2 regions of the Metabacillus schmidteae genome follow, and region 2 is predicted to be linked to the other one. Evidence: riboswitches for the same ligand, from Rfam matches in the RefSeq annotation. Region 2 holds a riboswitch; the other holds the start of a gene.

Region 1 (4,984 bases), 3.6 Mb from region 2:
CTTATTGCTGCTGTTTTAAACTCTTCTCCTACTATATATCTAAATCTTGCAGAGTCTAAAATGGTCCCTGAACCTATTACTCTTTCTTTAGGCAAACCAGAGAATTTCCAAGTCGCATAAGATAAAATATCGACTGGGTTAGTAGCGACTAAGAAAATACCATTAAAGCCAGAATTCATAATGTTCTCGATAATTGATTTAAATATATTAACATTCTTATTCACAAGATCCAGTCTTGTTTCACCAGGCTTTTGTGCTGCACCCGCACATATAACAACTAGAGCAGCATCCTTACAATCTTTATATGAGCCATATCTAATATTCATTGGACTAAGAGCATAGGTTATACCATGGTTTAAATCCATGACATCTCCCTTGGCTTTTTCTTCGTCCAGATCGACTATGATTAAATCATCGCATAAGCCCTGATTTAATAACGCATAAGCATAACTTGAACCAACAGCACCATTACCTACTAATACAATTTTATTACCTAATGTTATATTCATTCTGATTCCTCCTAACCTACTTTTATATTTGTGAAGTGTTTCACATAAATTGATAAAAATTTTTTTAGAGTTTTTATATAGATAATTTATTTAGGTATGTTTGAATAATTCCACAAATTGATTTTAAAAATAACTCCTCTATCATTTGTGAAGTATTTCACAAATAAAATGTACCATGATTTTTCATTTTGCACAAGTTTACCTGAAAGGAAAAAAGAGAAATCAATTTGATTCCTCTAATGACATTCTTACTTATATTTCTTTCTTTTTGCTCCTATATGAGTACATCATAAATATTAATATAAACCATATAGGTGTCAACAATAATGCAGAACGTGTTTCTTCTGCAAACAGCATAATAATAAGAATTATCACAAAAAGCGTTAGGACAACGTAATTAATAAATGGCGTAAAAGGCGCTTTAAATGTTGATTTTGCATGTAATTGTGGACGTGTTTTTTTATACTTTAAATGTGAAATGACAATAACGCCCCATACCCAAATAAAACAAATGGAACTTATCGTTGATACAATTCCAAAGGCTTGTGCTGGAATCAGTTTACTCAAAAGTGCTCCTACCGATACGACAAGCGTGGAAATCAACAACGCATTACCGGGAACATGATTTTTATTTAGTTTCGCGAAACTGGAGGAAGCCTGGTCATTTTTGCCTAAATTATATAAAATCCGGCTTGTTGAAAACATCCCGCTGTTACATGCAGAAGCAGCTGACGTTAAGACGACAAAATTAATAATACCTGCGGCAATTGGTATCCCAATTAAACTAAATGTTTTTACAAATGGACTTTCATCTGCAGTTAGTTGTGTCCATGGATTGATGCATAACAGAACAATAATCGAGCCAATGTAGAAAAAAAGTATTCTTAAAGGAATCTTATTGATTGCAGATGGAATATTTTTTTTCGGATTCGCAGTCTCCGCTGCTGATACCCCCACTAACTCTACTCCAACAAAAGCAAATAAAACCATTTGAAATGATAATAAGAAACCTGAAATACCGTTAGGGAAAATCCCGCCATGTTCCCAAAGGTTCGTAATAGTCACTGTGCCTGCATCTGTCTTAAATCCTATTATTAGCAAAACAATCCCAATGCCGATTAATAAAAGAATCGTTATAACCTTGATTAAGGCAAACCAAAACTCTAGTTCACCAAAAAGCTTTACCGTTAAAAGATTGAATCCTAACAATACAATCAAACAGATGATGGCAGGTATCCACTGTGGTATATCAAACCAATACTGTACATATACACCAACAGCAATAATATCAGCCATTGCGATCATAATCCAACAAAACCAATATGTCCATCCAGTTACAAATGCTACTCTAGGTCCAAGGTAATCTTCGGCAATGTCTGTAAATGATTGATAACCTGCTTTGGACAACAATAGTTCTCCCAGCGCCCTCATAATAAAAAACACGGCAATACCCATTATTAAATAGGCAAAAATAATAGATGGACCTGCCAGTTGTATCGCCTTACCGGATCCTAAGAATAAACCGGTACCAATTGTGCCTCCAATTGCAATTAATTGAACATGCCTGTTTGCTAAATCCCTCTTTAATTCTTGTTGTGCCAAATCTAACTCCTCCTTAAAAGCTGCACACCATACGATGTAAATCAATGATCAAAAATAACTCATCAAAAAAAGAGATCGGATATCATCCAAATCTCTTGGTCATAAGAATATTAAATAGTATTTGTCCACCTACTAACTATTAGTATGGTTTCAAATAGATATTCTATACTCTCCTGTCCTTTTGCCTGAGATTGTGAATCCTTCGGCGCTACGGAATACCGCAGTCTCTCCAGAAGCTGCTCCTGCTATAGTTTCATCCATAGCGATCATAGCTTGGGTATTTATAAAATTATTTTCAAATAATTTTTAATTTTAATGCTCCTCACATACCTTGTCAACAACAAAAGTATCCTCTCATTCATATTTGATAAGATCCTCCTATTAACTTGCAAAGCACCTATATTATTAAATCTAGCTTTTATGTCCACAGCATCAAAAGGAAAACAAGTTAGTTAGCTAGCTGCTGATAGTTTTAATGTAAAAGGAGAGATAATAGCAAAACAAATAATTTGAATATAATATAAATTACATGTATCTATATATACTACTTATTTTCTAAAGTATATAACAATTCTGCTTTTATGAAGTACTCCATTGCCTCTTTATCAAATTGATTGATCGTCAAAATATGGCCGATCAAGTTACATATCTCACCTCTATAGTGAATTAGTTGATTTGCTTCTAAATAATATAAGACTGTATAACCTACTTCAAGTGCTTTATCATAGCTTTCCATATAATATAAAATAAGAGAATAGTGATAACCGATTCTTGGAAATAGTGTGTAGTCATTTATCTGAGGTGTTTTAGTTGAAAGCATTTCATAGGCTTTTTTGAAAAAGAGGAGTGCATCCTTATACTGCTTTTGTTCTAAATGTATTTGCCCCAGAGTATTTAGAATATCAAAGTCTATTTCATTTACAAAATAGTCTTCTTCTACTAGCTCTTCAAGTAATAGCTTCGCTTCTGAATATTCGCCTTCCCGTTTATACAATAAGATCGCAGTTAACCAAGATCTGTACTTTAAAAGCATTCTCCTTGACGGGCAGGATGTATTACGCTTTTTTATAAGTTGATCAAGTTCATTTAGCACCATTTCTAACGCCAAATAGTCATTGAAATAGATTAGTTCTCTACATAATGCTTTTATTTTGTTCAGCTTCTCATCTTTTTCAAGCAGAAGCTGTTCAAGTTGAATATTTAATCTATTTGCAATCTCATATAAGATATCCAAGCGAGGGACGTGCATATTTTTTTCCAGTCGAAAAATTGTTGATTCATCACATAGATTTTCACACAGCTGCTTTCTTGTTAGTCCCTTTTTCTTTCTATAGTACTTTATTCGATCACCTAAGCTCTTCATTCTTTACCTGTCCCTTCAGAATTTTTGACTCATTCTCCATGATTTATTGCAAATCTTCCTATTTAAATTAACAATTATCCTCACTATAATGACATTGAAACAACAGCTGGAAGGTAGTAAAAACAAATGAATGCTTTAAAGGTGACTTTCCATGGTTTCTAATTACCACCTAAAGCCATATTTACCATTTTTTATTATACAAAAGAATATAAAAAAGGGACATAATTCAGGGAAATCCACAAAAAACACTACTTTATTCCTAGCAAAAGGAGGATCTAATTATCCATGTTAAAAGAACTTGAAATAATTGAAACAGATACTCTCGTTTTTACAGAAATCGTAGCCTTTAAAAAAGAAATCTCCAACCCTATGACAATGAAAAAAGAAATGGACAAGCTTATTGAACGTCTAGGTAAAAAGGGACATACACATTGCAATAAGGTCATTACAAAGGTCATTGGCCGAGATGAAAAAAAGAAAACTATTACTATACAAATCATGGTTCCAATTACTGAATCCCATAATATACAGGGTTTCTTCAAAAAGTATGAATCCTACTTTTTTATCGATCAATATACACTAAAAGAAAGTATTAAGATTTCTATACCAAATGATATGAATGAGTTTAAAAGAGCAGTTGATCAATTTGTAAAATATGCTAAAGCTTCAAATGTGAATGAAATAGACTTAAACAAAAATCACATCATTGAAATTGCAAAGGTGGACATGAATGGAACAGTTGTCGGCTTTGATCTGCACATGGAGAAAACGTATAAGGAGGAAAAGTAAGCTATGTTAAATCTTAATGAAGGCATGCAGTTTATCAGGTGTTCCCGTAATGAATATCTTGTAAAAAAGGGCAGTATTTCAAATTATTCTTTTCATATAAAGGATGAAGAGAAATTAGGTATTTTAGAGACTCTATTTGAAAGAATTAGTTTTCCTATTCCTCAAGAACAATTAGCAGGAGAGCTAATCAATAATATTGGCCAAACAAATGAAGAATATGTTTTAGATTTATTAGAACAATTACTTGAAATTGATGTACTGATAGAATCCACTGCAGTTACACAAACTGAGAAATCTATTTGTGTCTTGACAGATTGGGAACATGTATCAGAGGTAAAAGATACCTTTGAAAAAGATCACTATTCTGTTCATATCCTGGTACTTGATGAATCAAATCATGATGAGCAATTCATTCATATTCATGATGATAAGGCTGCAAGCGAAAAATTGAGATCATATGAATATGTGATTCTCTTTAAAAACCATTTTTCCCCTGGTACATTTTATCAAGTAAATAAACTATGCCTGGAGCAAAATAAAAAGTTAATTATTTCTTATCTCGATGGAAATGAAGGAATTATTATTCCTCTACTTAATTTTGATCAAGTAGGCTGTTACAATGATTTTGAAATTTTACGCGAATCTTCTTTTTATAACCTCTTAGACTATCAAGTAATGAAGGAACGATTACTTCAACAAGATAAAATTCAACATTCATCAA
Region 2 (4,984 bases):
TACATTTTCATTAATTTTCGGGTTATACTTCATCGTACAAGAACCTAATGGATAAAACCCAGAATCAACTCCATGGTTACGCTTGGATAAAGCTGTGTAGTGTCTCATTATATCGAGCTCTGAAACCTCAGGAAGCAGAGCATCCTCTGTACGAATATAATCAGTAGGAATTAGTTCATCTAATGACAACTCATCGACTTCAAGCTCTGGTAAGCTATACCCAATACGTCCTTCTCTGCTTAATTCAAAAATTAATGCTTGATCTTGATTACTCATTGTCATCCCCCAATTCCATCACAAGTGTGTCGATTTCTTCTTTTGTACGTAGCTCTGTCACGGCAATCAACATATGATGTTTAAATTCAGCATCAACTTTCCCTAAATCAAATCCACCGATAATCCCTTTCTCTAAAAGGCGCTTATTGACCTCGGAAACAGGTTTTGAAAGCTTAATCACAAATTCATTGAATATAGGCTGGTCAAATGGAACTTCTATTCCTGCATTCAAACAAGCTCTTTTTGCATAGTTAGCTTTTTGGATATTTTGAATGGCCATTTCCTTAACACCCTGCTTGCCTAAAGCTGTCATAGCAACTGAAGCTGCAAGGGCGTTTAATGCTTGATTTGAGCAAATATTAGATGTTGCTTTATCACGTCGTATATGCTGTTCACGTGCTTGAAGAGTTAAAACAAATCCGCGTTTTTCATTTTCATCTGTTGTTTGCCCAACAAGTCGACCTGGAACTTTACGGAGTAATTTGTTTGTTACAGCAAAATAGCCGCAATGTGGTCCACCAAAAGCTGTAGGAATTCCAAATGGCTGTGCATCTCCTGCAACAATATCGGCACCAAATGCTCCCGGAGGCGTTAATGCACCTAAAGCAAGAGGGTTGGATGAAACGATAAACATACTTTTTCCAGTATGCGCAATCGGCTCAATCTCTTTTAATGGCTCAATAGAACCAAAGAAGTTTGGATACTGAACTAAAACTGCTGCCACATCTTCATTCATTTCCTGCTTTAATGCCTCTAAATCTGTTACACCATTTTGTACAGGAATCTCAATCACTTCGATATATTGACCCGCTGCATATGTTTTTACTACATCTCGTGTTTCAGGATTTACGGCCTTTGAAACGAGAATTTTTTTCTTTTTTGTTTGTCCAGCTGCAAGCATTGCGGCTTCCGCTAATGCTGTTCCACCATCATACATCGATGAGTTTGCCACATCCATTCCGGTTAGCTCACAAATCATCGTTTGAAATTCAAAAATCGCTTGTAGTTCACCTTGTGAAATCTCAGGTTGATATGGAGTATATGCTGTGTAGAATTCTGATCGAGAAATGACATGATCAACAATAATTGGCATGTAATGATCATAAACCCCTGCACCAAGGAATGACGCGTTCTTGCGTAAATCTTTATTTTTGGCTGCAAGCTGCGATAATTCTTTTAAGAGCTCTGTTTCTGATTTTGCCCGCTTAATCTTGTAATCTCCCTTAAAACGAACGTTCTCAGGAATATCCTGAAACAATTCATCTATTGATTGAACACCAATTGCTTGAAGCATTTCCTGCTTGTCTTGGTCTGTCATTGGTAAATAACGATGATTCATGTCGTGAAATCTCCTCTCAGTTACACATTTAGTTAAACGATTATTTTGATTTTTTATAAAATGGTGTAGCAACCACGGAAGCCTTTAAACGTTTTTTTCTAATTTGAACTTCAACCTCTGTACCCGGCTGTGTAAATTCAGATTTTAGTAGAGCTAAACCAATATTTTTCTTTAAGGTTGGTGACTGTGTTCCAGTTGTCACAACACCTATGACTTCTTCACCAGAAAAAACCTCATAACCATGACGCGGAATACCTTTTTCCAATAACTCAATTCCCACTAACTTACGAGCAGTTCCTTTTTCCTTTTGCTGCAATAAAACCGCTTTTCCATTGAACTCAGCTTCTTTGTTTGTTTTCACTGCAAACCCAATGCCCGCTTCAATTGGGGTAATATCTTTCGAGAGCTCTTGACCATATAAAGGCAATGTTGCTTCAAAACGTAATGTATCTCGCGCACCTAGTCCACATGGAATAACACCTTTACTTTTACCTGCTTCAAGAATGTTTCTCCATAAAGTTGCAGCATCATTCGAATGGCAATATAGCTCAAACCCATCCTCACCTGTATAGCCAGTTCTAGACACTAACACATGAACACCAGCAACTATTTCATCGTTTTTAAACTTAAAAAGCTTGATTTCAGATAGGTTTGTGTCCGTTAGTGTTTGAAGAACTTCTTCTGCAATTGGCCCTTGAAGAGCAAGAAGAGCATATTCATCTGATTTATTTTCAATTGTCACATTTCCACTTTTATTTGCTTTTAGCCACTCAAGATCTTTTTCGATGTTCGAAGCGTTAATAACCAGCAAATAATCATTTTCCTCTTTTTTATAAATGAGTAAATCGTCCACTGTTCCGCCATTTTCATAGCACATAGCCGTATACTGGGCGCCACCTGACTTAAGAAGAGACACATCATTCGTTACAACCTTTTGTAAAAAAGCTAAACTATCTTCACCTCGAACCTCGACCTCACCCATATGTGATACATCAAATAACCCCGCTTTTGTTCGAACGGCTTCATGTTCTTCCTTAATAGAAGTAAATTGAACAGGTAAATCCCAACCTCCAAAATCAATTGTCTTGGCACCATACTCTTTATAAAGATCGTATAAAGGTGTTCGATGTAGTTCTGTCATGTGGACTACTCCTTCCGATATTAAAAAATGCATCAAAAAAAGGACATAACACTCCCATCTACTTGTGGAAGTCTCTGTCCTTTTAACCTGAAAGTTTACCTTATGAGTGCGTGATACTAGTGGCCTTGTAATAAGACATACTATCACCTCATAAAGCTTTCCCCTTTGGTAGTTTACGTGAACACACGCAAACACTCTCCAGAGTCGCGTCAAATAAGAGTCTTTTTGCCTGAGAGATTCACAATTGTTTGCTCCTTCGGCGCTATACTAACCTATAGTCTCTCCCCTTATTCTCATCCGCACATATTTTGTTTTCTTGTTGGCTATACTACTAAAACCTGAATTATGACATTTGACATTTTAAACATTTGCATTTTCAAACGAATGAAAGCGTTAAGCTGACTGAAAGATATGAAAATGATGAACTTTCTTATTAACATCCTACCATGTGTGTATGTTTTCGACAATCCTTTTTTATCTTAACATTAAAAAATATTTCTATATTGAATGTTCGGTTTTTGTCGTTATCAGTCTTTTTTATATGTTATTTTCACTTATTCTACGAAAAATCATGAACAATCATAAAAGTCATTTTCATGAAAGGAATGTCTTTACAATGAACATCAAGACGAACTTCTTTTTCTCCTGGCAGGAGGGATTTCTAGAAAAACTAAACAATGATGGACCGTGGTCAAATTGGGAGCTTTACAAGCTTGCATATGAAGTTCAAAAGAATACACAAGTTCCTTCTTTTGAAGGCTTACAAGCCCCAAAACACTTGCCACACTTTACACCTCTACCTCATCAACTAGAAGTAGCGCAAAGAGTCGTCGAAAAAATGAACGGTAAAGCGATCCTTGCTGATGAGGTTGGTTTGGGAAAAACAATTGAGGCTGGTCTCATTTTAAAAGAATATATGATTCGGGGACTGGTCAAAAAAGTACTTATTCTCGTCCCGGCATCACTTGTATCACAATGGGCCCGTGAATTAATTGAAAAATTCTTTATTCCTGCTGTAGAACAAAAGAAAAGTTATGTATGGGAAGCATGTGATGTTGTTGTGTCCTCTATTGATACAGCGAAAAGAAGCCCACATCGTGACATTGTCTATAACCAGAACTATGATCTCGTCATAATTGATGAAGCTCACAAGCTTAAAAATAATAAAACAAAAAACTATGAATTTGTTCAAAATTTAAAAAAGAAATATTGTTTACTATTAACAGCAACACCAGTTCAAAACAGAGTAGAAGAAATTTTCAACTTAGTATCATTATTAAAACCAGGCCATCTTGGAAACGAAGCCTATTTTTCAGATGTGTTTTCAGCGAAGGAACGTTCAATTGAGGACCATGAGCAATTACGTGAGCTCATTAATAAAGTTATGATTAGAAATCGGCGCGGTGACACAGGTATTGAATGGCCAAAGCGTATTGTTGAAACAGTGCCAATCGAATTTTCAGAAACAGAACAACATCTTTATGACACCATTTCTGCTCTTAAGTCATCATCACAATATGCTGCAAACACCTTCTCTATTATGACCTTACAACGGGAAGCTTGCAGTAGTCGTGAAGCTGTCTATATGACTCTTAAAAAGATGCTTGACTTGCCTGAAGAAGAGGAAGCTGTTTTGCCAAATGATGTCATCAAAGAAATTATGATGGCCATTGACGGTGTTACGCAAAACTCAAAAGCATTAAAAGTAGTAGAGTTAATCAAAGAACTTGATGATAAAGTCATTATTTTCACTGAATATCGAGCAACTCAATTTTATTTACAATGGTTTCTTCAGCAGCATGGCATTACGTCCGTTCCATTTCGTGGTGGCTTTAAAAGAGGAAAAAAAGATTGGATGAAAGAACTCTTTAAAAATCGCGTACAAGTACTCATAGCGACAGAAGCTGGCGGTGAAGGAATCAACCTTCAATTTTGTCATAATATTATCAATTATGATTTACCATGGAATCCAATGCGTTTAGAACAGCGTATTGGTCGTATACACCGTTTAGGTCAGGAACAAGACGTTAACATATACAATATGGCAACCAAAAACACAGTTGAAGAACATATTTTAACTCTTCTGTATGACAAAATTAATTTATTTGAAAAAGTCATTGGTGACCTTGATGAGATTCTCACTCGATTAGAAATTAAAAACTTCGAGGAACATATACAAGACATCATGTACCACTCAAAAAGCGACAGAGAAATGAAAATAAAAATGG

The links. Region 2 has a riboswitch for glycine ahead of gcvT (glycine cleavage system aminomethyltransferase GcvT). Riboswitches for the same ligand answer to the same signal wherever they lie in the genome.
Region 1: another riboswitch for glycine. It lies ahead of HWV59_RS01060 (amino acid permease); the one in region 2 lies ahead of gcvT (glycine cleavage system aminomethyltransferase GcvT).

The regions. Positions count from the first base shown of each region.
Region 1 covers NZ_CAESCH010000001.1:236,497-241,480, forward strand. The annotation lists gene HWV59_RS01055 (L-lactate dehydrogenase) at 1-509, opposite strand, end outside; gene HWV59_RS01060 (amino acid permease) at 762-2,111, opposite strand; glycine riboswitch at 2,275-2,354, opposite strand; gene HWV59_RS01065 (helix-turn-helix domain-containing protein) at 2,656-3,474, opposite strand; gene HWV59_RS01070 (hypothetical protein) at 3,760-4,263, shown strand; gene HWV59_RS01075 (hypothetical protein) at 4,267-4,984, shown strand, end outside.
Region 2 covers NZ_CAESCH010000001.1:3,864,006-3,868,989, forward strand. The annotation lists gene gcvPB (aminomethyl-transferring glycine dehydrogenase subunit GcvPB) at 1-276, opposite strand, end outside; gene gcvPA (aminomethyl-transferring glycine dehydrogenase subunit GcvPA) at 269-1,615, opposite strand; gene gcvT (glycine cleavage system aminomethyltransferase GcvT) at 1,656-2,756, opposite strand; glycine riboswitch at 2,964-3,053, opposite strand; gene HWV59_RS18920 (DEAD/DEAH box helicase) at 3,373-4,984, shown strand, end outside.